2 regions of the Microbulbifer jejuensis genome follow, and region 1 is predicted to be linked to the other one. Evidence: predicted binding sites of a transcription regulator. Region 1 holds the regulator's gene; the other holds the start of a gene.
The links. Region 1 encodes PhoB, which activates phosphate uptake and scavenging genes when phosphate is short. Its sites were predicted from a motif close to TGTCATAAANNTGTAACA; they were not measured.
Positions count from the first base shown of each region.

Region 1 (16,332 bases):
CAAGGATTATATCGCTATCCCCAAATCCAACGGCTACCAATCGCTGCACACCGTGCTGCTGGGTATGCACGGCGTACCGATCGAGGTACAGATCCGCACCAAGGAAATGGACGAGATGGCCAACAGCGGCATTGCCGCTCACTGGCTGTACAAGGCTTCCGGCGAAGAGGTGATCAACACCGGCGGCACCAGCCAGGTGCGCGCACGCCGCTGGGTGCAGGGGCTGCTGGAAATGCAGCAGCGCGCAGGCGACTCCCTGGAGTTTATCGAGAATGTCAAAATCGACCTGTTCCCCGACGAAGTCTACGTGTTCACCCCAAAGGGCCAGATTATCGACCTGCCCGCCGGTGCCACCGCCGTGGACTTCGCCTATTCAGTCCATACGGATATCGGCAATACCTGTGTGGCCGTACGCATCAACCAACGCCTGGCGCCACTGTCGCAACCCCTGGAGAGCGGACAGAAAGTTGAAATTCTCACCCGTAAAAATGCCCAGCCGAATCCCAACTGGCTCAATTTTGTCGTCACCGCCAAGGCCCGCAGCGCTATTCGTCACTTCCTCAAGCACCAGCGCCACCACGACTCCATCGCCCTCGGCCGGCGCCTGCTGGAAAAAGCCCTGAGCAAGTTTGAAACACGCCTGGAAGCACTGACCGAGGAGCAGCTGACACGAGGCCTGCAGGACGCCAAATGCGCGACCCTGGACAAGCTGCTGGAAGAGATTGGCCTCGGCAATAAAGTCGCCTTCTCCGCAGCCAAGCTGCTGGCCCCGGCACACAGTGAAGAGGCCGAAATGAGCCATATCTCCTCACCGCTGACCATCGACGCCCAGGAGGGCATGATGATCAGCTTCGCACGCTGTTGCCGGCCAATCCCCGGAGATACCATTATTGGCCATATCAGCTCCGGCAAAGGAGTGGTCGTGCACCGGGATACCTGCCGCAATACTGGTGAATTTCGCGAACATCCGGAAAACATAATGCTGGTAAACTGGTCACCGGATGTCAAAGGGGACTTTCTCGGCGATGTGCGCGTGGAGGTGGAATCCGAACGCGGCATTATCGCGCGCCTGGCGACCCGGATTACGGAAGAGGGAGCCAGTATTGAGCAGATCAATGTGGATGAAAAAGACGCACACAACAGTGTGATCTCCCTGACACTGGAAGTGGGCGGCCGGGTGCACCTGGCGAGGGTCATGAAACGGTTGCGCAACCTGCCTTCGGTCATCCGCATCGCACGCCCCTAGGCAGGGTCACCGCCGCCATGCATGATTTACAAGCCGGTGGACCTCTCCGCTTTCCTCTCTGTTGACGCTGCCATTTGTCGTTAAAGCGCGCTATATTTATCGGCTTTCCTTCTCAAATACCAACAGGTAAAGGAGTACCCCATGCCCAACCGCGCAATTATAAAAACAGACAAGGCACCGGCCGCAGCGGGCACCTATTCCCAGGCGGTAAAGGTCAACAATACGGTTTACTTGTCCGGGCAGATCGGGCTTGATCCCCACACACAGCAAATGGTTTGCGGCAGTTTTGCCGACGAGGTGCGCCAGGTGTTTCGCAATCTGAAAGCCGTCTGTGAGGCGGCGGACGGCTCACTGCAACATATTGTAAAGCTGAACCTTTATATCACCGACAGCAGAAACTTTGCCCGCCTCAACGAGGTGATGGCAGAATTCTTTCAGGAGCCCTACCCGGCGCGGGCGACTGTCGCCGTCAAGGAGCTGCCCCTGGGGGCACAATTTGAAGCCGAAGGCGTGATGGTGCCCTGAGCGCCTCCAGCCATTGCACCATCCGCGCCTGTGAACAATGCCGGAAAAACTGTCCGCTTCAAACAACAGCGGCTCAGCCCTCCGCCGCCAGCAGGGCGCCGTAGCCAGCCTTGTAATCCGGGTATTTCAACGCGTAACCGCTGGCCAGCATACGCTGGTTCCCCAGCCTCTTTGAGCGCCGAACGCTGGTTTGCACTATCTCGCGCAAATGTGCACTGGTATACCCCATGGCCTTTACCAGCCACTGCTGCAGTTCGTACATGGGCACGGGTTTGCTGTCGGCAACGATATAGAGCGGTTCCGGCGCCCAGCCCTCCCTGTGCCGCTCGATCAGGTGCAACAGAAAGCCGATACAGTCATCCACATGGATACGGTTGCTGTACTGGGGCGGTTGCGGGGGTGCGCAGCGCCCGGCGCGAACCTGGGACAGCAAGCGGTCGCGGCCCGGCCCATAAATACCGGCAAAGCGCACAATACAGGCGGCAGGCACAGCCGCTCGAATTATTTCCTCCGCCTTCAACAGCGCCTCTCCCTGGAAACTGCCGGGCACCGGCGGAGTCTGCTCATCGATAAACTCCTCCCCACTCTGTCCATAGACCCGGGTGGACGATACCCAGAGTACCAGTCGGGGCGGTTTGGGCAGAACTGGAATCACTTCACCGAGCGCACTGGCGGTTTCCACATAGGCCCGCTGGTAACCGCCTGGTGTATGTTCATCCGGGCTGAATGTGGCGAGGACAATATCGGCCCCGGTAACCAGCAATCGCTCTATATCCCTCGCCCTGGTGGCATCCCCCCTGCGCCAGTTGACCGCATCTGCGCGGCGCTTGCTCGCCAGAGCCACCAGCGGGTTGCGCCGCATGCCGTACACCGTATATTTGTCGCGGTCTATATTCAGCGCCAGACGCGCTCCGAGGTCACCACATCCAAGGACCCAAAGATTTTCTTGTTGTGTCATATCGTTCCCGGCAAACAGAGCGAAAAACCGCCCGTCTGCCCTATTCCCTTGATTCTGTTTTATAGAGTCCTGCCAGAGAAACCCCAGATCTGGATACACTCAAGCCCTGTTCGCCCAATGCCTTCGAAAGGCTCCAGAATGATCCCGCAAACCATCGCGGGCTATCATCCATGAATACCGGTGCGGGGCACCGGCAGCCCCGCCATACTGTCAACGATGCCGGTTTTTTGCCTAATTACCGCGTCGCTTGAGCAGGCGGTAAATCGCAAGAAAGATAATTGCGCCAATGGTCGCTGTTATTATGTCGCCAAAACCAAAACCGGTCACTGGCCCGCCGATCCCCGCCAGGGCGCCCAGCCAACCACCGATAAAGGCACCAATAATGCCAATGGCCATAGTGACTATCCAGCCACCGGGATCTTTTCCAGGCATAATCCACTTCGCCAAGGCGCCGGCAATCAGTCCGAGAATGACCCAGGATAGAATTCCCATCACGCTTCTCCGTTCGCTGTGCTCACATTAGATATAGCAAAATTTTGCGCCTCAATCCTCTAGGTGCGCCCATAATTGGTAAATTTTTCCAATTTTTGACTTCAGGCTACAGAGCGCGCCCAGATATTGGCCATCGGCTATTATATATGAATAATATCTATCACCAGAGAATAATTGATTACCTTTACTATGACTCTCAATGAATTGCGTTACATCGTCACCCTCGCCCAGGAACAGCATTTCGGCCGTGCCGCCGAACGCTGCTACGTGAGCCAGCCAACACTGTCGATCGCAGTCAAGAAATTGGAAAAAGAGCTGGGTGTGGCGCTGTTTGAGCGCTCCAAGACCCGGGTACAAGCAACGCCTTTGGGAGAGCGCATCGTCGCCCAGGCCCAGCTGGTACTGGAACAGTCGGCGGCAATCAAGGACATCGCAAGCGCGGGCAAGGATCAGCTGGCCAGCCCGCTATCTGTGGGCGCAATCTTTACCATCGGACCCTACCTGTTCCCGCACTTTATACCGCAACTGCAGCATCTGGCCCCGGAAATGCCCCTCTACGTGGAAGAGGGCTATACGGCCACCCTGCGCCGGCGCCTGCGCAAGGGGGATCTGGATTCAATTATTATCGCGCTGCCTTTTACCGAGCCGGATGTGGTTACTCAACCCCTCTATGACGAGCCTTTTGTGGTGTTATTGCCGGCGGATCACCCCCTGACAGAGTATGAGAGTCTCTCCCCGGATCAGCTCACTGAGGACAATGTCCTGCTCCTCGGCGAAGGGCACTGCTTTCGCGATCAGGTCCTCGAGGCCTGCCCGCACCTGCAACTGAGCATGGAGAAGCACGCTGGTGGAGGGGGTATCCGCACCGCTTCTGACGGCAGCTCCCTGGAAACCCTGCGCCATATGGTGGCCTCCGGGCTCGGCATTACCATACTGCCCCTGTCCGCCGCCACAGCGCCGCAATACGCCATTGGTCTGCTGGAAACCCGTCCCTTCACCGCGCCGGGGCCACATCGCACCGTCGCCCTGGCCTGGCGAGCCAGTTTCCCGCGCCACCGCGCCATTGATATCCTGCGTGAGGCGATCAGCCAGTGTCATCTGATCGAACCCTAACCAGCCTGGCCCAACAGCCTGTCACCACCCTGAAGGGCGTTGGGGATAAATTTGCCCAGGTGTTGGAAAAGCTGCACATTCGCTCCCTGCAGGATCTGCTCTTTCACCTGCCTCTGCGCTACCAGGACCGCACGCGGGTTATTTCCATTGCCGATCTGAATGCGGGGCAAGATGCGGTGATTGAAGGGGAAGTGGCCACAGCGGATATCGTCTTCGGGCGGCGGCGCAGCCTGGTGGTGCGGCTACAGGACAACAGCGGCGCCATCACCCTGCGCTTTTTCCACTTTTCCGCAGCGCAGAAAAACCGCTTTGCCCGCGGACTCCGCCTGCGCTGCTATGGCGAAGCGCGCCGCGGCAGTGCCGGACTCGAACTCTGCCACCCAGAGACCGAAGTGGTGGACAGCGCGGCCGCCACCGCCGGGGAAACCCTGACCCCGGTGTATCCCCTGACAGAGGGCGTGGGCCAAAAGCGTATGCGCGGACTGGTACAGCAGGCGCTGGCGCAACTGCAGCACCGCTCCATCGCCGAACTGCTCCCCGCTGAACTGCTCCCGAGGGCCCTGCGCTGCCCCCTCGGAGATGCCCTGGTCTACCTGCACGCCCCCCCCGCCGATACCCAGCAGGCGCAGCTCGCCGCCGGTTTACACCCGGTACAGCAGCGTTTGGCGCTGGAGGAACTGCTCGCCCACCATCTGAGCCTGCTGGAACTCCGGCGCAACAGCGCCAGGGTCGCCGCACCGCCTTTAGGTGTAAATACTTCCCTGGAGCAGGATTTTCTCGCGCGCCTGCCTTTTGCCCTAACCGCAGCCCAGCAACGGGTGTGTCAAGAAATTGCCGCAGACCTGGCCCGGGATTATCCCATGATGCGTCTGCTACAGGGTGATGTCGGCGCCGGCAAGACCCTGGTCGCAGCCATGGCGGCACTCAAGGGCATTGGCGCCGGCGCCCAGGTGGCGGTTATGGCCCCCACGGAAATCCTCGCCGAACAGCACCGCCTGAATTTCAGCACCTGGCTGGAGCCTCTCGGTATTGTGGTAGCGCAGCTCACCGGCAGCCTCAAGGCCAGCCGGCGCCGCGAACAGTTGGCACAAGTGGCCAGCGGCGAAGCCCGGCTGGTGGTGGGCACTCACGCACTGTTCCAGGCGGAAGTGGCTTTCCACAACCTGGCACTGGTGATTATCGATGAGCAGCACCGCTTCGGGGTGCGCCAGCGCCTGGAGCTGCGCGAGAAGGGCGCCGCCAGCGGTGTCATCGGCAAGTGCCAACCACACCAGTTGATCATGACCGCGACACCGATTCCACGCACCCTGGCCATGTCCGCCTTCGCCGACCTGGACTGCTCGATCATCGACGAACTGCCCCCGGGGCGGCAACCCATCAGTACGGTGGCGATTTCCAATGATCGCCGCAATCAGGTGATGGAACGGGTGCACAGCGCCATTGCCGAGGGCCGCCAGGCTTACTGGGTCTGCACCCTGATTGAGGAGTCTGAAAGCTTGCAGGCCCAGGCGGCAGAATCCACCGCACTGGAATTGACTGAGGTGCTCGATGGGGTGCGGGTAGCCCTGGTACATGGCCGCCTCAAGCCGGAACAGAAAGAACAGGTGATGAGCGCCTTCACCGCGGGGGAAGTGGACCTGCTGGTGGCAACCACCGTGATCGAAGTGGGGGTGGATGTGCCCAACGCAAGCCTCATGATTATTGAAAACCCGGAACGGCTCGGTCTGGCGCAACTGCACCAGTTGCGCGGACGTGTAGGGCGGGGTTCCATCGCCAGTCACTGCGTGCTGTTATACGGTACGCCACTGTCAAAAAGTGGCCGCGCGCGCCTACAGGCCCTGCGCCAGCACAGCGACGGCTTCGCCATCGCCGAGGAGGATCTGCACCTGCGCGGGCCCGGTGAAATTCTCGGCACCCGCCAAACCGGTGAGATCCAGCACCGGATTGCCGATCTGCAAAGGGATGCCGGGCTACTGCCGCAGGTACAGAGGATTGCTGCATCCCCGGCACTCAATCAGGAAATGCGGCGCCTGCTGATCCAGCGCTGGTTACAGAACAAGCCCCGTTTCGCCGAGGCCTGATGGGCAGCGCCTCAATGGGCGCCGATGGTATTGTGGGAATCGCTGATACTCACGCTGTCATAGTTGGCGTCGTAGAAAGTCTCCTCGTCCAGCGCGCCTTCACTTTTCGCCACCACGCTGCTCACCACCGCATCACCGGTGATATTCACCGCGGTGCGCACCATATCCAGCAGGCGGTCGACACCGATGATCATGGCGATGCCCTCCAATGGCAATCCCACCTGCTGCAGCACCATACCCAACATAATCAGGCCGACGCCGGGCACACCGGCAGTACCGATCGAAGCCAGGGTCGCGGTGAGAATTACGGTCAAATAGCCCATCAAACCGATCTCCACACCGAAGAACTGGGCAATAAAGACCGTGGCCACCCCCTGCATAATCGCGGTGCCATCCATATTGATGGTGGCACCAAGCGGAATAGTGAATGCCGCCACCTTGTTGTCCACACCCAGGCGCTTCTCCACGGTCGACAGGGTTACCGGGATGGTGGCCGCCGAAGAGGCAGTACTAAAAGCGAACACCATAGTGGAACGCATCTTCTTGAGCAGTTCCAACGGGTTGAGGCCACTCAGCAGTTTTAGAAGAAGCGAATAGACACCCAGAGCGTGTAACAGCAGGGCCCCCAGCACAACCAGGAAGTATTTACCGAGCTGCACCAAGCCACCCAACCCCAAGTCTGCAAAGGTCTTCGCCAACAGGGCAAAGACCCCGTAGGGAGCGAATACCATCAGCACCCCGACCATACGCAGGACAACACTGTTGAGGTCGTTAAAGAAAGCCGCGATGCGCTGTCCCGGTTCACCACAGCGGGAAATGGCATACCCCATCAGCAGGGCAAACACGATAATCTGCAGCATGTTGCCCTCGGCCATGGCCGCCACCGGATTGGTGGGGAAAATATTCACCAGTACCTCGGAAAGCGGTGGAGGCTCTTTTGGCTGGAAGGCGGCAGTCGTCTGTGCCGCTGCCTCGCTCACACCGACACCGGGCTGGAATAACAGAGCCAGGCACAAAGCCAGGGTAATGGCTATTGCCGTGGTTAACATGTAAAGCAGTATTGTTTTACCCGCAAGCGGACCTATACGGCTGCCTTCCGACAGGGCGCAGGCGCCACTGATCAGTGAAACCAACACCAGCGGCACCACCATAAGTTTCAATGAGGCGATAAAAATCCGGCCGACGATATCGAACAGACCTTCGGTGAGGTAGATATTAATCGCCTCATTGACCCCGGCCCCCAGAAACCCGCTCATATTGAGGGTATTGAATAACAGGCCAAGGGCAATACCCGCGCCCATGGCAATCACAATTCTGGTAGTAAGCCCCATAACAAGCTTCTCTCTGTGTATTTGTTGTTTTCAATGCTCTGCGCACTATATCTATTGAGACCGCGGGGAGCAAAACTGCAACAGGAAGGGGCCAGCCGTTAGCGGGCGAGGTACAATGTCCCTTTTTCCAGATTGCGGAGTGATCGTTGTACCAATCCCCGTTTGTGCCCACTGGCGATTGGCATGGGCAGCTGCTTGAACCGGCGCACCCCCAGCCCCCACAGATGCTGTTGCCCTGGCTGGAATACCCCGGTTCGCTCACCGCTGCACTCAAGCGACAGAGCCGGGGGGATTTTCGCGTGCAGGTGCTGAGTCAGTGCTGGCAACTGCCCCTCGCGGAGGAGTGCCGCGCACTCAATTTGCGCACACACAGCCGCGCGCTGGTACGCGAAGTGCTGTTGTACGGTCGCGGCCATCCCTGGGTCTATGCCCGCAGTGTCCTGCCTTTGCGCAGCCTGCAGGGCAAATCCCGCAACCTGCGCAGTCTGGACAACCGACCACTGGGGGAGTTGCTGTTCAGCGAGCCGGGCATGCGCCGAAGCGATATTGAATTCAACCACCTGCAACGCAATCCCCGCTTGCAACTGGCAGCACTCTGTCGCGAGGATGACAATGCCTGGGGGCGCCGCTCCACCTTCTGGCTGCGGGACAAGCCTCTGCTGGTGGCCGAGACGTTCCTCTCGAGCTTCCGTCCCGGCGGGCCGCCCAAGGCCACCGGACCCGACGATAAAACCCTGGGAGAGAATCCGCCTTGATCAGCCAACAGATTGCCCGGCGTTGGCCTGCAGTGATGCCCTACTGGCAGCTGACCCGTATGCACAGGCCCATCGGCACACTGCTACTGCTGTGGCCCACCTGGTCCGCGCTGTGGCTCGCTGCCGGCGGCTGGCCGGGATGGCACCTGTCGGCCGTGTTTACGCTTGGGGTGATCCTGATGCGCGCAGCCGGCTGTGCGGTCAACGACTTCGCTGATCGCGAAATTGACCGCCATGTAAAGCGCACAGCGACGCGCCCGCTCGCCACCGGCAGTGTCACCCCGCGCGCGGCCCTGTGGCTCTTCGCCGGACTCAGTCTGGCGGCCTTCGCACTGGTGCTAACCACCAACAAACTCACGATACTCCTGTCGCTGCCGGCCCTGGCGCTCGCCTTTTGCTACCCTTTCGCCAAGCGCCACACCCATCTGCCGCAGGTAGTCCTGGGAGCCGCTTTCAGTATGGGCATCCCCATGGCATTTGCCGCGGTCAGCGGCGAAATCCCCCCCCAGGCATGGTTGCTGTATACGGCAAACCTGTTGTGGACCCTGTGCTACGACACCTTCTACGCCATGGTGGACCGCGACGACGATCTGAAAATCGGAGTGAAATCTACGGCGATCCTGTTTGGTGACATGGATAGAGCCATGACTGCAGCCCTGCAGTTGCTGGTAGTGATCGCTCTTTTGCTCCTCGGTCAGCGCTTTGGCATGAGCGCCATCTATTATTTAAGTTTGGTGGCTGTGACCGCCCTCTTTGTCTACCAGCAGTGGCTGATTCGCAAACGGGAACGGGATGCCTGCTTTCAGGCTTTTCTCAACAATAACTGGGTGGGTTTGGCTATTTTCACGGGAATATCCCTGCATTATCTGCTGAATTAGCCCTGGATTGGGAGCCGCGGGACGGCCGTCATATATTTGTCATACTATTCCCGTTTAATCTCCGGCGGAAACGGGAAATCCTGACAACAGCGCGGGAATAGCAGACAAATGCACAGTAAAACGATCCTGATTGTCGATGATGAGGCCGCCGTGCGCGATATGCTGCGGGTGGCGCTGGAAATGGCGGATTACCGCTGTCTGGAGGCGGAGAATGCGCGCGAGGCCCACGCCCTGGTGATCGATGAAAAACCGGACCTGATTCTGCTGGACTGGATGCTGCCGGATGTATCCGGCGTCGAACTGGCCCGACGCCTCAAACGCGACGAGTTGACCACTGCTGTACCCATTATCATGCTCACCGCCAAAGGCGAGGAAGATAATAAAATCAAAGGGCTGGAAACGGGCGCCGACGACTATATCACCAAGCCCTTTTCCCCCCGCGAACTGGTGGCCCGATTGAAAGCGGTGTTGCGCCGCGCTGGCCCGGCCACCCCCGAGGACCCACTCAGCGCCGGGCATCTGGTACTGGACCCACTCAGCCACAGGGTCACCATCAAGGGCCAGCCGGTCGATATGGGCCCCACGGAATTTCGCCTCCTCACCTTCTTCCTCTCCCACCAGGAGCGCGCCTATACCCGCACCCAACTACTTGACCACGTCTGGGGTGGCAATGTCTATGTGGAGGAGCGTACCGTGGACGTACATATCCGCCGCCTGCGCAAGGCCCTGACACTGGACCGCCACGACCGCTATATCCAGACGGTGCGGGGCACCGGCTATCGATTTTCTGTGCAAACTGTCGAAAAAGTGTGACAATTTCACACGACAGATACTGATGCCCGCGGAATTCCCGCCGGTGCGCCCTTTGCGCAGCGAGTGGATGCCGGGGAGCGATTCAGCCGGGGAGGAAATGATCCCCTCTGTTGTCCGTTTGGTAACACGACTAGGCTATGTTTGATCGCAGTATTGGCGAGTTTTCGCGTTTTGTCCTTATCACTCTGGGCTGTACTATCCTCGGTTTCACCTGGGGCAGCTGGTCGATTGCCCTGATCGCAGGGCTGTCCGTCTATCTGGCGTCGCTGTTGTGGCAACAGCAACGCTTCAACCGCTGGCTGGCGGGCGGCCGACGCGGCCCGGCACCCTCCGCCTTTGGTATCTGGGGGGAGATCTACGACGATTTCTACCGTATGCAGCGCCGCCACCGCCGGGAAAAACAGAAACTGCACGCCATGTTGCGCCGGGTACAGGACAGCACCAACGCCCTGTGCGAGGGCATAGTGGCACTGGAGAACGGCGATAACCTGGCCTGGTGGAACCCCGCCGCCGGCGAGCTCCTCGGCCTGCAGGCCAGTGATACCGGGCAGTCGCTGGTCAACTTTGTGCGTGACCCGGGCTTTGTCAGCTACATGCACAGCAATGACAGCAGGGTGCGGGAACCCCTGACCCTGCCGGCACCCGGCAACGAGGCCCTTCGCCTCCAGCTCGAAGTCACCCGCTACGGCCAGGATGAAGCGCTGGTCATCGTTCGCGATATCACCCGCCTGCGCAACCTGGAGCAGATGCGGCGCGATTTCGTCGCCAATGTTTCCCACGAGCTGCGCACCCCCCTGACCGTGATCACCGGCTACCTGGAAACCCTGCAGGGCAGCGACTTGGCACCGCCGGTCTGGCAGCGGCCCCTGGCGCAAATGGAGGAGCAGGCCGTGCGCATGACGGCACTGGTCAACGACCTGCTGTTGTTGGCACGCCTGGAAACCTCCGAGTGCAAGATCGGGGATGTGCCGGTGGATGTACGCGAACTGATGGGGCGGGTTGCGCGGGAGGCACACAGCTTCAGCGGCGGCCGCCACAAGGTTGTGGTGCAGTGCGAAGCCGACAGCCGTATCCTTGGCGACGCCGGCGAGCTGCACAGCGCCTTTGCCAACCTGGTGCTCAACGCCGTGCGGTACAGCCCAGCGGGGGGGGCAATCCAGCTGCGCTGGTGGCAGGATAACCGTGGCGGTCATTTCAGCGTACAGGACCAGGGCATCGGCATAGACCCGGTGCATATTCCCCGACTGACAGAGCGTTTCTACCGGGTCGACCCCGGCCGTTCACGGGACAGTGGCGGCACCGGGCTGGGATTGGCGATCGTTAAGCATGTACTGCTGCGCCACAGTGGGGAGATGAGCATAGAGAGTACCCCCACCCAGGGCAGTACCTTCACCCTGCACTTTCCTGAGAACAAGTTGACCGCAAAGCCCGTCCGCACACCGGAAACCAGCGAAGAGATGGCCGATACCTAGGACGGCTTACTCCAGCTCTTCCAGCTTTACCTGTTCACCATTTTTCGTGTAAGTAATGTTGTCGTCATCGCCAACCGGTGCGCTCTCCCTGCGTAGAATCAGGTGGTGTAGTTGCAGGTCACCGTCGCGCAGCAACAAGTGCTCATTACCGTCATCATCGGTGGGTAGCGGTTTACTGCCCAGCACTGCTTCGCGCAGGGCACGCAGGCGGGGCACATCCCGGTAGCGACCCAGGTCGTTGGAGAGGCGTGTTTTCATACGTTCACTCTCGTGCAGGACGGCAACGGTCTCGCGGTATTTGGCGAAAAAGAACACAGCGCCAATGGCAAAGACGACAATGATCAATACTTCAAACCATGCAGGCATAGTGACTCCTCGTTATCGCTTTCTACGCCAGGCCACCAACTGGTTATTGGCCGGCAGGTAGTTTAACTCTTCACGCTTAAACCCTGCATCTGCAGCCAGTTGATCCAGCCACTCGAGCGCGCGAATACCACTTAAGGGGTTGCGCTCTTTTAACCAGAGATCAAAATCGGCATTGCCGGGTCCGATAAACGCCCCGGCAATTTTCATAGGGCCGTAGACAATCAAAAGTCCACCGGGCTGCAGTACCGACGGCAACTGTTGGAAAAAGCGCTCTACAGACCCCACAGACATAATATGCAGGGTATTGGCGGTAAAAACCGTATCGACACTCAGCGCGGGCCAGGGCGCATCGACATCCAGGGCCAGGGGGTCACTCAGATTGTCGGCTGGGGCACTGGCGAGCCAGGCGCGGACCCCGGACAGCATCTCCTCCCGCTCGGAAGTCTGCCATACCAGGTGCGACAGAAACGGAGCGAAGTACACCGCGTGCTGGCCGGTACCACTACCCACTTCCAGCACCCGTTGATGATCGACCAACAAGCGGCGCAGGTGCTGCAAAATTGACTCGCGATTGCGCGCGCAGGAAGGCGCATCCGGAAGCGGTAAATCCCTCATTGCCCCCCGTCCCGAGTAAATACCCAGTCGCGCTGGCCGGACATCTCCGGGCTATAGCGATAACCCGCCATAGTAAAATCCTTGAGCGTTTGCGCTTTTTTTACCCGTTGATCAATGGCCCAGCGACTCATCATGCCGCGCGCCTTCTTGGCAAAGAAACTGATCATCTTGTACTGGCCATTCTTCAAGTCCTTGAAGTGCGGTGTAATCACCTCTGCATCGAGCGCACCGGACTGAACCGATTTGAAATACTCATTGGAAGCCAGATTGACCAGCTCGCGGCTCTTCAAGCTGTGCATCTGCTGGTTAAGGGCCAGGGTGATCCGATCTCCCCAGAACTCGTACAGGTTCTTGCCGCGGGCATTTTCAAACCGGGTACCCATCTCCAGGCGGTAGGGCTGCATCAGGTCCAGGGGACGCAACAGGCCGTAGAGGCCCGAGAGCATGCGCAGGTGCTTTTGAGCATAGGCAAAATCGCGCCTGCCTAGGCTTTCAGCCTCGAGGCCGGTATACACATCGCCTTTGAAGGCAAGCAGGGCTGGGCGCGCATTCCGATCGGTGAAAGGCCGCTTCCAGGTCTGGAAACGGTCATAATTCAGAGTGCCCAGCTTGTCGGAAATCTTCATCAGGCTGGAGATCTGCTGCGGACTCAATGTCCGCAACGTCTTGACCAGCGCCGCGGATTCCGCCAGAAAATCCGGCTGGGTTGTTTTCAGCGTGGGAATATCGCTTTCATAGTCCAGCGACTTGGCTGGAGAAATCACTATTAACATCGGATACCTTACTTGTCACTGCTGCGCGATCCGTCCCCAGCGCCTTGCTGGTAGCGGCACCAGGGTGGGCTGTGGCCCGCTATCTGGTCGATTCGCCTGAAAATTCCGCGCATTCAACCCCGGGAGCGAAGACCCTGCCGGCTTGCGGACCTACTCGGGTTTTAGAATATCCTGCCACCAGTTCAGCGGCGTCTGACCATCCTTGGGATCGTAGACATTGCCGTAATACCAGACACTGTCAGCTCCGTCACAGACATTGTTGAGGATTTTCTCAATTTTGTCGAAGCCACAGCTGACATGAATGCTGTACACCAACAGCCGAGGCTGTTCAAGGTCCAGTTCACCACCCAGCTTTTCCAGCTGCGGAGTCAGCCGATCTGACAAGTCTGCGCTGTCCGTGCGGAAGAATACCCGGATCGCCAGGTTGCCCGAGCGCTTGATCAATTCAAACTGCTGGGTGTCCTTATCCACCTTGATACGATCACCACTGGCGATGCCTTTAACAAAGGCCGGGGAGCGCACCAGCTGACAACAGTCCGCCTCATTGACCCGCACCTGCAGGCGCTCCACCACCGGCTCGCCATCGGAATTGGTACCTGCGAATAACTCGATTACCTGAAGTGCCGTCATAGCCTCTCTCTTCCCAGACTGTGTACAATGGGTGATCTTGGAACACCCGGCATTATACAGGGAGGCAGGCAATGATCCCGCGAACCCCACGTTTCTCCGCCTGCATCGCCAATGCAGCGCTGGTAGCAGCGGTATCCATCAGTGGCTGCGCTGTGAACCCGGTCACCGGGGAAAAGCAGCTCTCGCTGATCTCCGTTCAACAAGAACTGCGCCTGGGACAGCAGCAATACCCCATCAATCAGCAACAACAGGGCGGCCAATACACTATTGATCTCCACCTGCAGGACTATGTGAACAAGGTGGGGCAAAAACTGGCACGGGTTTCAGACCAGCCACAACTGCCCTATGCATTCGTGGTACTGGACAATGCCGTACCCAATGCCTGGGCCCTGCCCGGCGGCAAAATCGCCATCAACCGCGGTCTTCTGGTACTGCTGGAAGACGAAGCCGAGCTGGCCGCCGTTCTCAGCCACGAGATCGTTCACGCTGCAGCGCGGCATTCGGCCACTGCCCTGTCCCAGCAGCAGGTACTGGGCGCCGGGCTCGCTGCTCTGGGGGCAGCAACAAAAGATACCGCCTACGCCGACCTGATCTCCACCGGCAGCCAGTTGGGCGGCTCTGCCTATATTGCACGTTACGGTCGCAGCAATGAGCTGCAGTCCGATAAATACGGTATGCAATACATGGCCGCGGCCGGCTATGACCCCCAGGGTGCGGTACGCCTGCAGCGCAAGTTTGTCGCGCTGTCCAAAGGCCGCCAGGCCAATGGTCTGGAAGCACTTTTTGCCAGCCACCCGCCCTCGCAGTCCCGCGTCAGCGCCAATATCGAGCACAGTCAGTCTCTGCCAACAGGGGGGGTTACCAATCGCGATGCCTATCAAAAGGCGATAGCCCAGCTAAAGCGTGATGCCACTGCCTACAAGCATTACGATCAGGCTCTGCAAGCGGCAGGTAAGCAGCAATACGACAATGCCCTCCGTCTTGTGCGCAAGGCACAGCAGCAACAGCCCAAGGAAGCGACCTTCTTTGCCCTAGAGGGCGACCTGCTGGCGCAGAAGAAGCAGTACGCAAAAGCCCACAAGGCTTACGACCGCGCCGTGCAGAAAAACCCCATTTTGTTTTCCCACTGGTTAAAGCGCGGAGTCGCCAGTGCGGCGCTCAAGGATTATGTTTCGGCGGAGCGGGATTTAAGCCGCTCACTGCGTTACCTGGATACCGCTTATGCCCACTACTACCTGGGCGAAGTCTATGCGCAACAAGGCAAGCTGAGGGATGCTTACAAGCACTACCAAACGGCTGCCGGGGCGGGCGGGGAGATCGGCGCTAAGGCGCAGGCGCGGGTGCAGGCGTTAACAAGTAAAAGGTAATTTTTCTTAAAGGAATAGCTGAGAGAAAATCTTAAGAAGATAATGACCAAAGAAAAGGGCTATCAAAGATAGCCCTTTTCTTACCGACACTTACAGCTGAACAGTTAAACCCAGCTCGAATTTGTCTACCTCAACATCTGCATTTGCAGCCACAGCAAAAGCTTCATTACCAAAGCTGCGAATATTTAAATCATCAGAAAAAACAGTGCTGTAGGCCGCTTCTACTGCAACATTGCGACTGAAGAAGTGAGAGAAGCCCACCTTATAGTCTTCATTTTCATCCACTGTAACGCCAAATGCCGTATTCCGCGTGAAGTAGTAATCCGCACCGAGCTGCCAGTAATCATCCCCTTCATCAAAGTTGGCATAGGCAAAATCCGCAGTTAAGTATTGATCATTACCCAGGCTGGCAAAATACTTGGAGGAAAAGACACGCACGTCAAACTCATCATCTGCAGCAAAATCAAAACCGATATAATCGGAACCGCTCAACTGATGATTATAACGAGCCTCAATAAAAGTTTCGTCACCAAAGTCTGCATCAGAATGAGACAACTTCACCAAAAAGTTAGGTGTAAACAGGTAGCCAAGAGAAACTACATTAACATTGTCATTATCAATTTCGGTTAAATTTGCACCGAAAACCAAGCCGTTCCCGGCAAAATATTCACCGGCAACAGCAAAATTATCCATATCAAAGCTACCCACATCGTAGTGGAGATAAGCTGCTGATAGATTGCTGGCTTTATTAATATATTCAAACTCTTTCAGGGGGCCCAGGGCCTCCTTGCCATCGAAGTAGTAAGTGGTTTCGGCGCTTAGCCGGTTGCCATCATTGTCATCAAAATCCAGATTAGAATATCCAACAGTGGTAACAGAGTTATATTCCTCTGCAGTGGCAGTGGCCGCGAGAATCA
Region 1 is NZ_JBLBUB010000007.1:28,644-44,975, forward strand. Features, by position in the region: gene spoT (bifunctional GTP diphosphokinase/guanosine-3',5'-bis pyrophosphate 3'-pyrophosphohydrolase) at 1-1,246, shown strand, start outside; gene ACL7TT_RS05990 (RidA family protein) at 1,388-1,771, shown strand; gene ACL7TT_RS05995 (NAD-dependent epimerase/dehydratase family protein) at 1,845-2,729, opposite strand; gene ACL7TT_RS06000 (GlsB/YeaQ/YmgE family stress response membrane protein) at 2,961-3,221, opposite strand; gene ACL7TT_RS06005 (hydrogen peroxide-inducible genes activator) at 3,411-4,334, shown strand; gene recG (ATP-dependent DNA helicase RecG) at 4,313-6,415, shown strand; gene ACL7TT_RS06015 (dicarboxylate/amino acid:cation symporter) at 6,427-7,746, opposite strand; gene ACL7TT_RS06020 (chorismate--pyruvate lyase family protein) at 7,893-8,501, shown strand; gene ubiA (4-hydroxybenzoate octaprenyltransferase) at 8,537-9,379, shown strand; gene phoB (phosphate regulon transcriptional regulator PhoB) at 9,488-10,192, shown strand; gene phoR (phosphate regulon sensor histidine kinase PhoR) at 10,330-11,664, shown strand; gene ACL7TT_RS06040 (hypothetical protein) at 11,671-12,030, opposite strand; gene ACL7TT_RS06045 (DUF938 domain-containing protein) at 12,043-12,645, opposite strand; gene yaaA (peroxide stress protein YaaA) at 12,642-13,418, opposite strand; gene ACL7TT_RS06055 (DUF4265 domain-containing protein) at 13,569-14,048, opposite strand; gene ACL7TT_RS06060 (M48 family metalloprotease) at 14,120-15,415, shown strand; gene ACL7TT_RS06065 (putative porin) at 15,506-16,332, opposite strand, start outside.

Region 2 (16,332 bases), on a different contig from region 1:
CCCGTTGTTGCAGAAGGCCTGCGGGGCACAGCGTTCTCCCCCCCACACGTAGGCGTTGACATCATACTGCACAGGCAGGCCGGGGTTTTCCCGAAAAGGTCTGCGCAGGTTGCTGGTAAAGAGGTAGAGATCGTCAAAGGGAATCGGGGGGAATCCCCGTGCAGGGGTGGTACAGCTGACAACCTGGGGTTTGCCGGTGATTCGCGTATGGGCTGGGGGCACCTTTTCCTTGCCCGCAATGGCCATTTCGCTGGGGAAGTAACCACAGCCGCTGGCGGATAGCAGGGCCAGGGCCACAAGGGTTGCACCCCATGCACGAATACGCACGCATCACCTGTTCAAGTAGCGGAGACCTTCTACCAATATAGCTATTTATTACCCAGCTACTGTCTGTGTGCAGACGCCGGGGAGCGGCGGCGAAAGCGCCACTTGCGCCGGTAGGGGAATGCGCTCTCCACATGGCCGGCGTGTATGCGATCCTGAAGCCGCTTCCAGTAACGGTAGTCGTAGAGATCACTGTGAAGCTTCTCGAAGGCGGCGCGCGCGGTGGGATTGCCGGAGAAAAACAGGCGGAACTCCTCGGGGAATACGTCCGCGTCATCTACCGTATACCAGGGCTTGTCCGCCAGTTCCTGCTCGGCGGTTTGCGCCTCGGGAATCTTGCGAAAGTGGCACTCGGTCAGAGGGCACAGCTCGTCGTAATCGTAGAAAACCACACGGCCGTGTCGGGTGACCCCAAAATTTTTCAGGAGCATATCGCCGGGGAAGATATTGGCGGCGGCCAGTTGCTTGATGGCGTTGCCGTACTCCTCCATGGCTTCGCGGGTTTCCTCTTTGCTGGCGCTTTGCAAATACAGATTGAGCGGCTCCATGCGCCGCTCTACATAGAGATGCCTGATAATGACCCACTTGTCGGTGATCAACAGCTTGGAGGGTGCAAGATTTTGTAGTTCCTGCAGCAACGCCTCACTGAAGCGGTTGCGGTAGAAAATAAAGTTGGTGTATTCCTGGGTGTCCGCCATGCGCCCGACCCGGTCGGAGCGGGATACGAACTTGTATTGTTCGCGGACAATTTTTTCAGTGACGGTTTTTGGTCGGTCGAAGTGGTCCTTAATCACTTTAAATACCACCGGGTAAGAGGGCAGGGTAAACACACTCATCACCATGCCCTTGATGCCCGGCGCAATCACAAATTGATCGTTGCTCACTTTCATATGGGCGAGAATATGCCGGTAGAACTCTGTCTTGCCGTGTTTGTGGAAGCCGATCGAATTATACAGTTCGGACCTTTCCTTCAGGGGCATAATTGTGGAGAGAAAGCGCACGAAACGGGAGGGAATGGGCGCGTCCACCATAAAGTAAGAGCGGGTAAAGCTGAAGATGATACTGGCGGAATCGTTACTGTGCAGCAGGGTGTCGACAAAGACGCCGCCGCGGCCATTGTTCAGACAGGGCAGAATTATGGGCACCACTTCACCGTGAAAGATCATACGCCCGACCAGGTAGGCGGCTTTGTTGCGATAGAACACCGACTCCAGCATGTCCACACGCAGTTGTTTCGCGCTCTCCAGATTGGCCAGTGGCACCGAGCGCAGAGCGGCACAGATATTCTCCACATCGCGCGGCAGATTTTCCCAGGGGACGGAGAAACCGAAGTCCGTGAGGATCTCTCCCACCATCTGTTCGAGACCATCGCGGGCGCTGTAGCTGATATAGATACTGTAATCCCTGAGGGGCTTGTCGTCGGGGGTGCGCGAGGGTTTCACAAAAATATTACTGTCGTGAATATGGGCGTGGTCGAACTGGCTGCAAAAGACCGAGTTAAAGAAGGTTTCGGCGATTTCGTAATTGCTGTGACTGGCGATCAACTGCGCGTAGGTGGCGCGGGCATCCCGCCATAGCGCCAGGTGGCTGGTGTCTTTGCTGGTGACGGAGTGCACCAGTCTTAACACCTGGTTGACCTTGGTTTTATACAGGTCGATGCGCGCTTTGCTGACCTGTCGCACCGCCTGCCAGGCAGCGGTTTCGAAGCGCGCCTTGGCGCCCAGGGTGATGTTCTGAAAATCTGCAAAATACGCATCGAAGCCATTCAGGATGGTTTTGGCGATGCGGCGGGCGGTCGGTGAGTGGTTGGTCATACACTAGACTTTGGTTCTGGGGCACAAGGTATCAACCCGGCCATCAAACCCGTCTTCCGGGATTTGTTTGATGGCCACCTCTGAAATACTGGCGCAATTTCGTACCGTTGTTGTTTGGGATCTGATGTCGGCCTGCGATCTGCACTGGAGCGCGAAAGGATAGTAGCACGGTACGCCGGGGTAACAATTGAACGATTGGATCAACAGCTTTGTCATTTTCTTCGCAGTGATCGACCCGGTGGGTACACTGCCGGTATTTATTGCGGTTACCGCCGGACACGCCGAATGGAAAAAGCGCAGGATCGCTTGTCTGGCAGTGCTGGTTGCCACCGCTATTCTGTTGTTCTTTTTGATTGCGGGTCAGTTTTTACTGGAGGCCATGGGGGTGCCGCTGTCCGCTTTTGAGGTTGCCGGTGGCACTGTGCTGTTCCTGTTTGCCCTCACCATGATTTTTGGCGAAAGCAAGCCCGAACAGGAGATGGAATTTGTGCGGGAGGGCCATGAAACGGCCATATTTCCCCTGGCGGTGCCCTCGATTGCTTCACCCGGGGCAATGCTCGCGGCCGTTGTTCTGACAGACAATAATCGCTTCAATGTGATGCATCAATTGAAAGCCGCGTCGGCAATGCTGGCTGTATTGCTGATCGTGCTGGTGCTCATACTGATGGCCAAGTGGGTGTACCGTTTAATTGGACCTGCGGGTGCCAGTATTGTCAGCCGGGTAATGGGACTTATTTTGGCCTCGGTGGCAACAACGAATGTATTGCTGGGGATTCAGCAGTTCTTCTCAATCTGATTTGTAGCGCCTCTATCGGGATGGGGTATCGGTAGACACCCACCGCTGTAAAACTCAACACTTAACAGGATCTCCAGGCTCTGTGGAGGGCGGAGCAGACCCTAGCTGCCCACCTCCCTGCCATCGACCCGGTAGATGGCCAGTACCGACGGGCGTGGCGGGGACTGTGGGTCGTTATCTGGCCAGCGGTGCAGGGGGTTGTCATAGGTGGAACTGCGCCCTTGCGCGGGGTGTTGTACAGACACAAACAGGGTTTTGCCATCGGGTGTAAATTCCGGGCCACAGGCTTCGGCACCCCGCGGGCATCCAAAAAAGTGCTTTGGCGCGGCGCGCAGGGGGCCCTCGGTGGCCATGGCCCAGAGACCGTCGTGAAAACCAAAGCGCTCGCAACCATCGGTGGCTATCCACATATTGCCGCGGGGGTCGAAGGCGACATTGTCCGGATTGGCAAACCAGCCGTGGGGAGAGATGCTGTCGCTGGACTGCTGGCCATAGGCACCCCGCTCGGCGGGGTCCCCGGCATTGGGATCGCCTCCGAGTAAAAAGTGCTGCCACTGGAAATGATCGCTTGTGTGGTCGCGGTGACCTGTGGTCCCCGGCGGTGCAATTTCCAGGACGTGGCCGCGGGTATTGCGCGCGCGGGGGTTGGCGGCATCGATATCGCTTTTGCGACGCTGTTTGTTTTTGGTCAGCATCACGTAGGTGCAGTCATTATGGGGGTTGGTCTCCACGTCCTCGGGGCGATCCATGGGGGTGGCGCCCAGTAGAGCCGCGGCGCGGCGTGCATCGATCAGAACATCGGCCTGGTTGCGAAACCCGTTCCTTTCTGTGAGCGGCCCCTGCCCATAGCGCAGCGCCAGCCACTCCCCCTGGCCATTGTCTGCAAACCTTGCGGCGTAGAGTGTGCCTTCGGTCAGCAGTTCCCGGTTGCCGGCATGGTCTTCGGGCCGATAGATGCCCCGGGAGATAAAGCGGTAGACAAACTGGTGTTCGTCATCGTCGCCACCGTAGGCCACCACCGCCTGGCCAGGCTTGCACACTAGGGTAAATCCCTCGTGCTCAAAGCGCCCCAGTGCTGTGAGCTTGCGCGGTCTGGAGGCTGGATTGTAGGGGTTGTATTCCACCATCCAGCCAAAGCGGTTGGGTTCGTTGGGCTCCACCTGGATATCGAAGCGGCGATCATAGTTCCCCCAGTTGCGGTTCGAGGGGGTGATACCAAAGTTGCGATGATTGCGCGCCTCGCGGGGGTCTTCTATTTTTTCGGGGTCCCCTTGAAAGGCACTGCCAAATCCCTCTTCCGCGATCAGTACTGTCCCCCAGGGGGTTTTGCCGCCCGCGCAGTTGCCGATGGTGCCCAGCACCTGTCTGCCAGTGGGGTCTTCTGCCGTGCGCAGTCGCTTGTCCCCCGCGGCCGGGCCGCTGATGTCCATTGCCGTGGTTGCGGTAATTCGCCGGTTGTAGGGACTGCTTAATTGTATCTGCCAGCCATCCGGGCCGCGCTCGATTTCCACGACCGAGTGACCGCAGGCGGCCTGCTCCACCGCTACATGCGCGCCACTGACACCGCGAGTGGCGCTGTATGCGTCATTGTAGCCGGAAAACATCAGGTGGGGCTGGGTGTATTCGTGATTGACACACAACAGGCCGCGATCGCTGTTGCGGCTCTGGGCGTGCATATCCCCCCGGTTCGAAGGGGCATTCGGAGCCAGCGGCATAAAAGCGATGAAATCATTGTTGTAGCCAAAACGCTGTTGCTGGCTTTTGCTGTCCAGGCTTTCCGGGCGAAAAGGTGCGTCTGTCTCAAGGATGGCATCCCCCCAGCGCAGTAGTATGTCGGCGCGGTAACCCTCAGGCAGGTGGTGTTCGGAATCCAGGGTGTGTGGAATTTCCGTAAAAGAGAGGTTATCCCTGCGGCTTTTTTTATCCTTGCTGCTGCAGCCGGGCAACAGCATGAGTTTGCCGGCAGCCCCGGCAGCCGCTGCGCTACCCAGGGTTTTCAGCAGGGTGCGTCGCGGGGGTTGATTGGGTTCCTGGCTCACATTTTGCTCCGATAAAGGACGTTGATGGGTGTGATCCGTCGCCTTGATGGATCTCCGCGGTACTGAGCGGGCACCGGGCTGTACCCACTCCATAGCAAACGCTAGTCCACGCACGCTTCAGCTTTTCATAGGGAGATTAGCGATCAAATTTGAAGGATTAATGACACCTTAAAAAAAACGTCACGCAAAAGTCATAGTCACCGCTTAGTCTGCGCAGCGCTTAAAGACGCCACCGGCAAAATGGGAGTGGGGATGTGATGAAATATAAAAGCCAGTGTTTGCGGCGGCTGGACATGCCTTTGATGGCGCTCGCTGCTGCCTTTAGTGCGGCAGGTGCGATTGCGCAGCAAGACGGACCACAGGCCATGGAGACGGTAGTGGTTACTGCCCAGGCCAGCAATGCACGCAGTGATATGGAACGTCAACGGGACGCCAATAAACTGGTGGCGGTGCAGACATCCGATGCGATCGGTGAACTGCCGGATGCGAATGTGACCGAGGCACTGCAGAGAATGCCCGGTGTATTTATTGCCCGCGATCAGGGCGAAGGCCGCTTTGTGGGCGTGCGCGGAATAGATCCCAACCTGAATGCTGCGACGATCAATGGGATAAGCCTGCCTGCACCGGAAACCGATAGCCGTGCCGTGGCTCTGGATGTTATCCCCTCGGATTTGCTCGCCACCCTGGAAGTCTTTAAGACCCTGACCCCGGATATGAGTGCCGATTCGATTGGTGGGGCCATCGAAATCAAGAGCCTCAATGCCCTGGATTACGAAGACAGCCGATACAAGTTCAGTGCCGAGAACAGCTACAGCAGCCTGCAGGAAGAAAACAGCCCCAAACTTGCCGCGAGCATGACTCGGGTATTTGCTTTGCCCAGTGACAGAAGGCTGGGTGTGGCCCTGGCCGTCAGCCAGCAAAAACGCCATTTCGGCTCGGAGAATATCGAAACCGATGGCCGCTGGGAGCGCTTTAGCGCAGTGGATGGCAGCACCGGTATCGGTGCCAGTGAGATTGAGCAGCGCGACTACACAATCACGCGGGAGCGCACCGGCGTTGCGGCCAATTTTGATCTGGATCTCGGCAATGAGGCCAGCCTCTACCTGCACAGTCTGTATTCAGACTTCTCAGACGAGGAAATCCGCCAGCGCAATGCCTGGAAACTGGATGCGGAGCGGGATGCGCCGGAAAGTATCTCGGATAATTCGGCAGAGTGGGAGGAGGCAGCGCTGGAAAAATCCCTCAAGGATCGTCGGGAACAACAGGAAATTCTCTCTGTGGTTTTCGGTGGCGAGCACTATTTTGACCTTTGGAATTTCTCCTATGCCCTGGGATACTCTCACGCAGAGGAATCGGAGCCCCACCGCCGCGATACCACTTTTATTCTAAAACCACTGCGCCTGGGATACGTGGAAGCCGGTAAAACCCCGCGTATGGCCGTGGGCAGTGAAGGGCTGGAGAAAGTGCTGGACCCGGCCAGCTACCAGCTGGATGAACTGGTCATCGAGGACAATCACACCGAGGACGGGGAACTGAGCCTGCGCCTGGATTTCAGTCGTGAACTCGAATGGGCCGGCAATCCGTCCACCGTACAGTTTGGCCTGCACGAGCGTCAGCGGAAAAAGCAAGGGGACTTGAACGCGACGGTCTACGAGAGTTTCGCAGGCGATTACACTCTGGCTGACTTTGTCCACAACGACATTGATTACCATCTGGATACTTTTGGTCCGGGCATCAATGCCGGCAGCCTCAATCGTTTTATCAACGCCAATCTCGCCGACTTTGCGCTGGATAAAGCCGAAACTGCACTGTCTTCTGCGCGCGATTACACCATGCGCGAGGATATCAGTGCGCTCTATGTTATGAATACGGTGGATTTGCAGCGATCCCAATGGGTCTTTGGGGTGCGCTATGAGTATACAGACTTCACTGCCGAGGGTGTGCGGGTGGTTGAGTCGGAGGAGCCCATTCCCCAGGCCGAGCTTATTGCCGAAGGGGTCTATGCCAGTGGAGTCGAGTACCGGCGTGACTATGGGCTGTTTTTCCCCAGTGTCAATTTCAGATACGACTACAACGACAACATCGTACTCCGTGCGGCTTATGGCGAGTCCCTGTCGCGACCCTCGTTTGGTTACCTGAACCCCTCTCCAGCCAAAATCGAGTACGATGAGGGCGAGTTGAAAGTGGAAGCGGGCAACCCCGGCCTGCAACCTTACCAATCCCGCAATCTGGATTTCTCCGCCGAGTACTACGCCGATCAGTTGGGTATGTTTTCTGTAGGCCTGTTTCACAAGCACATAGACCATTTTATTGTCCTGTCCGATGCATCCAGCACAGCGGATTTCCGTCAGTATGTGGGGACTCTGCCGGTGGAGGAAGCGGAAGTCCTGCAGCCCATGAATGGCGACAGCGCCCGTATCGGTGGCGTTGAGCTGGCCTGGACCAGGGGCTTTGACAATGGCTTTTTGCTGCGCGCCAACGCCACCTTGACGGATTCTCATGCGCGCCTTGGCCTGGGGGCGGACAGGCAGCGCGGTGACAGCATCTCCCTGCCCTCGCAGGCAGATGTGGTGGGCAACTTTGTCGTGGGTTACGAGCGCGATGCATTCAGCCTGCGTTTGTCCGCCGCTTTCCGCGGTGAACGCCTGTTGGAAGTGGATCTTGAAAACGCGGCAGGTGATCGCTATGAGGATGATCACCTGCAGCTGGATTTTTCCGCCCGCTACCGTTTTGACAACGGTCTGCAGTTGACCTTCACCGGAGTGAATCTCACCGATGAACCCTATTATGTGCACAGTGCCGGTTTCAATGGGCAATATGAAGAGTATGGTCCCACCTATGCACTGGGCCTGAGCTATAGCAGCTTTTATTGATCCAACAGGTATTTTGGGGCCTGTTTGCCGCCAGTCGCCCATCAATCCCGGTGCAACTGTCCCGGGCCCTATTCAGTGGCAATCTCAGCGATTGCCACTGGTGAAAGCCGGTTGTGGCAGGGCGGGCTTTAAGCACACCCGGTGAACCAGTTGGGATTTTGTTGTTTTGTCTTTATTGATTTGATGTCTGATATGAAAAGAACGTGTTTTTGTACTGCAGGTATACTGCTGGGCGCTCTTCTGAGCGGTTGTGATGGTACATCCGATACCCCTTTACAGGGGGAGAAAAAACTGCCGAGGCAGGAAATTGCTCTGGGCGCTATTAAAGCGGAGCAGATGGTGCCGGTGCAGCTTGACGGCCGGCAACGCTTTCTCTTGGCCAGTGAGCGCCGTGGACTGCTTTTGCTGGATTGGGGTGGTGACACCCTGGCGGCACAAGCGGGCAACCTGGAGCAACTGGCCGCGCAGGAACAGGCAGATGGCAGTGTACTGGTGGCCGCTTACAGCGATGCGCAGGCACAAATAAGCCTGTACAGGATACGCCAGCCCTCTTCCGGCGAAGGTCCGGCGATCCAATACCTCGGCAGCCGCTCCGACTTGCCCCCGCAAAGTGCTCTGTGTTTTTCCCGCCAGGGGAATCACACCCAACTGTTCGCCATCGGAGAAGACGGTCTGGGGCACGAGTATCTGATCAAGCCGGGCATCCGGCAGTGGGCATTGATTGAGGTGCGCTCGCTGTACTTCGGTGAGCAGGTCAATGCCTGTGCGGTGGATGTGATCACCCAGCGCCTGCTGATATCCCAGCCCCCCCTTGGCGTGATCAGCCTGAATGCCGATGCTGAAAAGGATGAGGAACGCAAGTTATTGATATCGACCGCGCAGCTTGGTGAGGATTTTGGCGGCTTGTGGGTAGAGCCTGCCACTAACCATATGTGGCTGACTGCAGGTGATCAGTTGCAGCGCTACGACCTGCAGGCCGCGGACGCTGGACCCCAGTGGCGTATTCATATTGCGCAGGCACACAACCCGGTTTCCCTTGCGCTGCTGGATGGATCACTGCTGGTGCTGGATAACGACAGGGATGCCCTGTTGTATTTTGATGCATCGCCGCCGCTATCGGGGCTGCGGGAAGCGCCCTCGGGAACCGGTGTAGTCGCTGCGCGTATTCCCGCTCGGGCCCAGACACAGCCCGTGGTATCCGCCGGTGATGCCGCCGATGATCCGGCAATCTGGGTCAACCCCGAAGCGCCGGAAAACAGCCTGATTTTTGGCACCGATAAAAAAAGGGGCCTGAATGTCTACGATTTATCCGGCAGACTGGTTCAGCACTTTGCGGTGGGACGTGTGAACAATGTGGATATACGCCCTATAACGCACCCCCGCTATCGCGCCCTCGCGGCCGCATCCAACCGCACAACACCGGGTGTCGATCTGTTCGCCATTGACAGGAGCGGGCGAGTGGAACATCTGGGCCTGCGTTCAGTTAGCCTGCAAGATCCCTATGGTCTGTGCCTCTACCGGAATGGCAATGACCTCCTGGCCTGGGTTTCCGATAAAGTAGGTGCCCTGCACCAGATGAAAATCCAGGTGCCCGAGGATGGTCAAAACTGGCAGCTGCACCAGAGTGCCCGACTGGATGTCGGCAGCCAGGTGGAAGGCTGCGTGGTGGACGACGAAAACGCACGGCTGTTCTTTGGCGAGGAGGATCTCGGGGTATGGCGGCTGGACCTGGACGCCTTTGATGCCGGTGGTGCGCGACCGCAGTTGGTGGCGGAAGCGGACGGAGAAAACCTGGTTGCGGATGTGGAAGGTCTGGGATTATACAGGGCGGGCGATAGCGGCTACCTGGTCGTTTCCAGCCAGGGCAATGACAGCTATGCATTGTACAGTCGCGATGGCAACGAATTTATTGGCAATTTCCGCCTGGGGCTGAATATCCACGCGGGCATAGATGCCAGCTCAGAAACCGACGGCTTGGCAGTAACCAGCGCCAATCTGGGCGCCGAGTATCCGCAGGGATTGTTGGTTGTTCAGGACGGTCGTAATCGTATGCCCGATGCGGCACAGAATTTCAAACTGGTATCCTGGCAGGATATTCGTGAAGCGCTGGCGCTGCCAGATACCAATGAACCTTGAAGCCTGATACTGAGCTGCGTTGCCCTTCAGTGCCCCTCGATACGGTTTTTTGCACAAAGCGGAATTTCACGGATAGGGCAATACAGGCCGATAGCACAGAGAATGAAAAGTAACCCCGGATAGGTTCAATCCGCCCCGCCTTTAGAGGCGCTTGGAGGGTCACTTTTGACAGGCTGAACCTGTATCCGGGGGATGGCGCGGGAGTATGAACGGTGGCGCGGGACGTCAAGGCTAGAGCCCTAATGCCTCGCGAAGTTCGGCCAGTTTATGGGCATTTTCCCGTTTCGACAGCGGTTTACCTGGGGTCTCTTCCAGCTTCAGGGGCTCCGGAGCGGTGAGCTTTTCTCCTTCCAATACCCGCGCACAGAGTTTGCGATAGTGGTCGGCAAAGACCGGGTAGGCCACTGACTCTGGATTGTTGGCGAGAAAAAACCAGTTGGATTCGCGCCCTGCATAATACACCGCCGGGTGGCTCCAGGTGTGGTTGGTTTTCGGGCTGGGTGCGTTGCAGGCTTCGCGGTAGGCGGCGCGGGTGTCCGGAAAACCGTTTTCTCCAGCGGCGCACAGCAGCAGCATTTTGTGTATCGTGGGAAGGTACTCACTGTGCAGAATAGCGCGTTTGGCGCCCTGCATAATCTTCTGCGGCGCAAGGGCAACGAGGGCTTCCAGCCACAGGCGCTTGGCGTGGTGCAGCGTTTCGGTGTCGGGGAAAGCCGCGCTGAACTGGTTGTGGTAGTTCAGCTTGAACAGTGCGAAAACCTCGTTGATCGCGCGCTTCTTTTCATTCAATAGTCCCTGCTCCGCGGTATTACCAGCTTGTGTCTGTGAGGATGTCGCCGATTGGGCGGTCGCGGGTGCGCTGGTTTGCGCTGTTGTTGGGGTCTTGCCGTTTGCCATAGGAGTCTCCAATTGCCAACTTGTTGCGCTGCGCCCATTGGTGGCGCGCGTGACGCACGAAGACGGCGTCCCAGCTCTTGCGCGCGGCGTTCTGGCCGCGCCAGTAAATAATAAACTCCGCAACCAGAGACAGGGCGAAGTCGCGCTCTATCTCGCACTGGTTTACCAGGTGATTGAGGCAGTCGTCCCCTGGCTGCCAGTTGCGCGAAATGGACTTGGCGACAGGGTTCTTATCGATACCCTGGCAGTAATAGGCCCATTCCTCGCGGGCGTATTCAATAAACAGTTCGCCCCAACGCGCGCTGTGTCCGCCGCGCTCTAACCACTGGTAGATAAATTCCGGCAGTAATTCTGCGCAGAAGCGCGGATTGATGGCCAGGCGCTGCAGTTGTTCCCAGGTATGCTCGCTCGGTTGCCAGTCGCGGCACATGGCGGTGGGTTTGCGCTTCTCGATAAATGGCGTTTCCTGTTTTTCCCAATCTTCCATGACCCAGTCATTGAATTCCAGATCCCAGGAAATGGATTGCTTGCCACTGGAGCGATGATAATCCAGGAAGCGTTGCAGAGCGCGGCTGACAAAAGTGCTGGGGACACCTTCATCGGCCAATTTTTGCAGGGTGTCGCTGTTCGGCTGCCAGCTGTCGGGCAGGGCCTGCTTGCGCTGGGTGGTGGCGCGAAAAGCTTCCCATTTACCCTTGATCTGGCGCAGGAAAAGGGCGCCGAATGAATGCCGGGGCTCGCCCCGTTCGCGCCAGTAAGTGACGAATTCCGGTAAATGCTCCCGCACAAAGTGCTCCGGAATCCCCAACTGGCCGATACGCATCAGGGTCTCTGCGTCGGGTTGCCAGTTGGGCGCAATGGTGTTGGCACTGCGGCTGGCGGGTGTCTGCGGTGCCGGGGCGGGGCGGGTCTGTCCCGTGGGCAGGGCAAACTTGAGGATCTCGCTGCTGCCGAAGGGGGCCGCGCCCAGAAGCAGGGTCCCTTGGTTGCGCAGGCTGGTGGCCACCCGCTGGATATCCGCCGCTTGCCAGAAGGGCACCAGCGGGTACAGCTGTTCCCCCTCTGCCGTATACCAGTCCCGCCCAGCGTAGGGTTGCTGGGGCAGAAAGGGGAGCAGGTCGCCAAGTGCGGTGAGCAATACCGCCTCCTCAAGGCCGACAGTAGCCGCCAGGGCAGGGGAGATACAGAGGGGTCGTTCCGGGAGCAGGGGGTGTGTCATGGCGTGATAATAACACTCCGTCGGTGGGCTTGCGCAGCTATTGCGGCAGATCTGTGGTCCCGGCACTAAAGAGCTGCTCCAGTCACTAAGCTGACTATGGGCGGGGCCACAGTGTTATCATTAACTCGGTAATTCAATCGGCTTTCCGGGGCCTGATGCGACCGCTTGAAGCGCTGCCCTTGAAATTCCGCTGCAAGGAATGGGTTGTTAATATTGCTGCAGATCCTCTGCAGGAGGCCGAAGGCGGTATCGCTTTTATTTTGCGATCAGTCCGGCAATCCCTATTTCCAATTCGGGTAACAAAAGGGCCGCCGGTGCAAAGGGTTGCCCTGCCTGCGCGGTGCGATTGGCGGTTTGTCGCTGCAAACAGTAATGCGGGAGCGCAATATGACCAGAGAGCAACAGTCACCGCCAAGGGTCTTCCGCCTGTATGGCATCACTTGCGCCGGCTGTGTGCACAAAATTGAAACCGCCGTGCAGCGGGTGGTGGGGGTACGCGATGCCCGCGTCAATCTTGCCGGGAAAACACTGACCGTGCGCGGTGAAGCCGAGCCTCGGGCCTGTATAGAGGCCGTGCGCTCGGCAGGTTATGACGCCGAGGTTGCAAAGCAGAGCGAGCGCGAGCTGCGCGCGCAACAGCATAAAGAAGAGATATACCACTACCACCAGCTGTTGTGGCGCTCAGCCTTTGCCCTGCTTGTGGGTGTTCCACTCATGGCCTGGGGTTTGGTTACCGCCAAGGTATCGGTGAATACCCCCACAGATCAGCTTGTCTGGGGCACGATGGGACTGATCACTCTGGCGGTGCTGATCTTTTGTGGTGGGCATTTTTTCAGTGGTGCCTGGAAGGCACTGCGCCATCACAGTGCCACAATGGACACACTGGTAGCGCTCGGTACCGGTGCGGCCTGGCTGTTTTCCATGGGGGTCGTTGTGCTGCCCCAGCTACTGCCGGAGTCGGCGCGACACGTGTACTTTGAGGCCAGTGCCATGATTGTCGGCCTGATCAGCCTTGGACAGGCCCTGGAGGTACGGGCACGGGGGCGCACCAATGCGGCGGTGGAAAAATTACTACAGCTGCAGGATAGCTCGGCGCGGGTATTGCGCGATGGCAAAGAGGTGGATATTCCCATCGAACAAGTACAGGTGGGAGACCGGTTGCGCGTGCGTCCCGGGGAAAAAATCCCGGTGGACGGTGAGGTGATCGAGGGAAACAGCCGGGTGGACGAATCTATGCTCACCGGGGAACCTGTGCCGGAAAAGAAAAGCGCCGGCGACAGCCTGGTTGCGGGCACCCTGAACAAGAATGGCAGCCTGCTGTTTCGCGCGGATAAGGTCGGCGACGAGACCCGTCTCGCGCAGATTATTGAGATGGTCAAAAACGCACAGGGTTCCCGGGTTCCCATTGCACGCCTGGCGGATAAAATTTCTGCGATCTTTGTGCCGGTGGTTATGGTTATCGCCGTGGTGGCGGCACTGATCTGGTTCAATGTGGGCCCCGAACCCCGCGCCGCACATATGCTGGTGGTGCTCACCTCTGTGCTCATCATCGCCTGCCCCTGTGCGCTCGGACTGGCCACCCCCATGTCCGTGATGGTGGGGGTGGGTAAGGGGGCCGAATACGGTGTGCTGGTGCGCAATGGCAAGGCGCTGCAGCAATCCTGCAACCTGGATGTCCTGGTTGTGGATAAAACCGGAACCCTCACCGAGGGGTCGCCACGCCTTACCGATATCGACACGGATGGCGACAGCGATGAACTGTTGCAGTTGCTTGCAAGCCTGGAGCAGGGTTCTGAGCACCCCCTGGCAGAGGCCATCGTCAGTGCAGCCCACGAGAAAAAGCTGGCGCTGCAAACACTGGGTGATTTCGAAGCAACCACCGCCCATGGGGTCAGCGGCACTATTGCTGGCAGGCGCGTAGTGCTGGGCAACACGAAATTAATACGGCGGGAAAACATTCCCATGGGCACCTGGCAGGCCCGCGCCGACCAGTTGGCGGAGGGCGGGCGCAGCATCATATACGCGGCCGTGGACGGTGAGTTGAAAGGCGTCGTCGCCATCGCCGATCCCGTTCGGGGCGATGCCGAGGCAGCCATCGGGCGCCTGCGTAGACTGGGCCTGCGTATCGAAATGCTGACCGGCGACAATCGGGCCAGCGCCGAAGCCGTCGCCAGGCGCCTGAAAATCAACCAGGTGCATGCGGAGCTTTTGCCTGAAGACAAGGAGCGGATTGTCGCGGAGCTGCAACGCGGCGGCGAACGCGTGGGGATGGTGGGAGACGGTATTAACGATGCTCCGGCCCTGGCCCGTGCCGATGTGGGCTTTGCAATTGGTGCCGGCACCGATGTCGCCATCGAAAGTGCCGATGTCACCCTGATGCGCTCTTCCCTGCACGGCGTGGCCAATGCGGTGGAACTCTCGCGGGCAACACTGCGCAATATCAAGCAAAACCTGTTTGGTGCATTTATTTATAATACCCTTGGCATCCCCATTGCCGCCGGTATTTTATATCCCTTCACCGGCATGCTGCTCAGCCCGATTGTTGCCGGTGCTGCGATGGCATTGTCGTCCCTCACGGTGGTCAGTAACGCCAATCGATTGCGCCTTTTCAAACCCTCGGAGCCACATTGATGGAAGTGTTTTGGGTAAACGTTATTGGTCTTTTGCTGATTGCCTGGATTATCTGGTGGTTCTGGTTGGGCCCTAAACATAAAGCAGGCAAAGAGGTCGCCGGGGGTGAGAAACTGCACATCCTGGTCAAAGACGGTGTCTATGAGCCGGATCGTATCCGCATGCCGGCAGGCCGCCCCGCCACCTTGCACTTTTGCCGCGAGGATCCCAATCCCTGTTCGGAGTGGGTGCTTTTTCCGGACCTGGAAATCAGTGCGGAACTGGCGCTCCATCAGGAAACACTGGTAGAAATTCCTGCGAGTGCGCCGGGTGAGTACCCTTTTACCTGCCAGATGCAAATGTACCGGGGAGTACTGGTGCTGGAGCCTTAATCCGGCTTGCAATCCGACGCGGTGTACCGACTAACCAGGTTTGCTGCCGTAGGATCTCAAAAAGTTGGCAGCCCTTCATTGGCGGTATGTAAAGAGGTCTTGGCAGAGCAATCAGATTGCCCGGTTTAAAATAACCATAGGTAACGCCTGAAAGGGAAAAGTTACGCACCAATATTGTCCAGATTTTTTTATACAATCCTGTGAGCGGGGTTTTCAGCCTGTGCCACTGATATGATCGATATAAATCACTGCATCTCTGATATCAAAGATAAAAGAAAATAGGATGACGCCAGTGATTGTGCCCGCCCAAATTCGAAATCCAGCCGGTTCATTTGTATTCAGGAATGGGCGGTGTATGAGTAAAAGAATTAGCCCCGGCAACCAGCAGAGAATATGCATTAACGCAATGGAGCCACCCAGGAAAGGCAGTCTCAACAGCGCAAAAGCCATAGACCCGCCTGCTGCTGAAAGGATAAAACCACCCGAAGTCCACCTGGCCAGTGGGTGCTTCCAGGCAAAGTAAAACCCTACTAAAAATGTGATCGCCAGAAAGCAAACCCAAATCTGTACCCATGTTGGGGTCTGCATAAACCCATGGGCATTGAATACTTCTAAGGCGCCATGTCCGGCGATATATTGCTCTTCAGTTTTCATAAATGACTCCGGCATTGTTCTTATTTCTATGGGTGGGGAATATCACAAGCACTGACGCATTTGCCTTGTGGTGGCGCTGTCTGTTGAGGGATTTACATTAGCCCGTTTTTCTTTTTGAAGGTTCTGATTCTGGTGCGCATATTCCGCATTGGTGACGTGGTATTAAATTGAATCATTCTCCCAAAAGTATATTTTCTATACCAGGTATCACCATATAGCTCCTCATCAGTCAATGAGTTAACCAGAGTTAAAATCTTATCGGTTGTGACTTTGAATTCATGGAGAAGACTTGGGTAAGGCCAGTCTTTGTAGTGCGCATGAAAATGCTGGGCAAGTTTTCCCAGTTGATTCCATTTGTATCCAGTAGCTGGCAGCGTAACGGGTTGTCCAGTGGAAGTCTGCTTGTGCCACTTTAAGACCAATTTTCCCCAGCCAATAAGATAGGCCAGAGTATCACATACGCTAATTTTAGTACCTTTTACATTTCCCTCGACACCAGTCTTCCGGGAATAGCTATCGGGAATGGTTTTATAGTCAGCAATCAGCTTGTCATAGGCATGTTGGATCGAATCGTATAA
Region 2 is NZ_JBLBUB010000002.1:160,786-177,117, forward strand. Features, by position in the region: gene ACL7TT_RS02040 (hypothetical protein) at 1-327, opposite strand, end outside; gene aceK (bifunctional isocitrate dehydrogenase kinase/phosphatase) at 384-2,138, opposite strand; gene ACL7TT_RS02050 (MarC family protein) at 2,326-2,934, shown strand; gene ACL7TT_RS02055 (PhoX family protein) at 3,036-4,973, opposite strand; gene ACL7TT_RS02060 (TonB-dependent receptor) at 5,231-7,846, shown strand; gene ACL7TT_RS02065 (phytase) at 8,039-9,982, shown strand; gene ACL7TT_RS02070 (replication protein P) at 10,214-10,771, opposite strand; gene ACL7TT_RS02075 (DnaT-like ssDNA-binding domain-containing protein) at 10,791-12,098, opposite strand; gene ACL7TT_RS02080 (heavy metal translocating P-type ATPase) at 12,486-14,729, shown strand; gene ACL7TT_RS02085 (cupredoxin domain-containing protein) at 14,729-15,100, shown strand; gene ACL7TT_RS02090 (hypothetical protein) at 15,314-15,754, opposite strand; gene ACL7TT_RS02095 (ClbS/DfsB family four-helix bundle protein) at 15,847-16,332, opposite strand, start outside.
Region 2: ACL7TT_RS02055 (PhoX family protein) is a predicted target of PhoB. The motif match lies at 5,122-5,139, and genes of this name have one in related genera.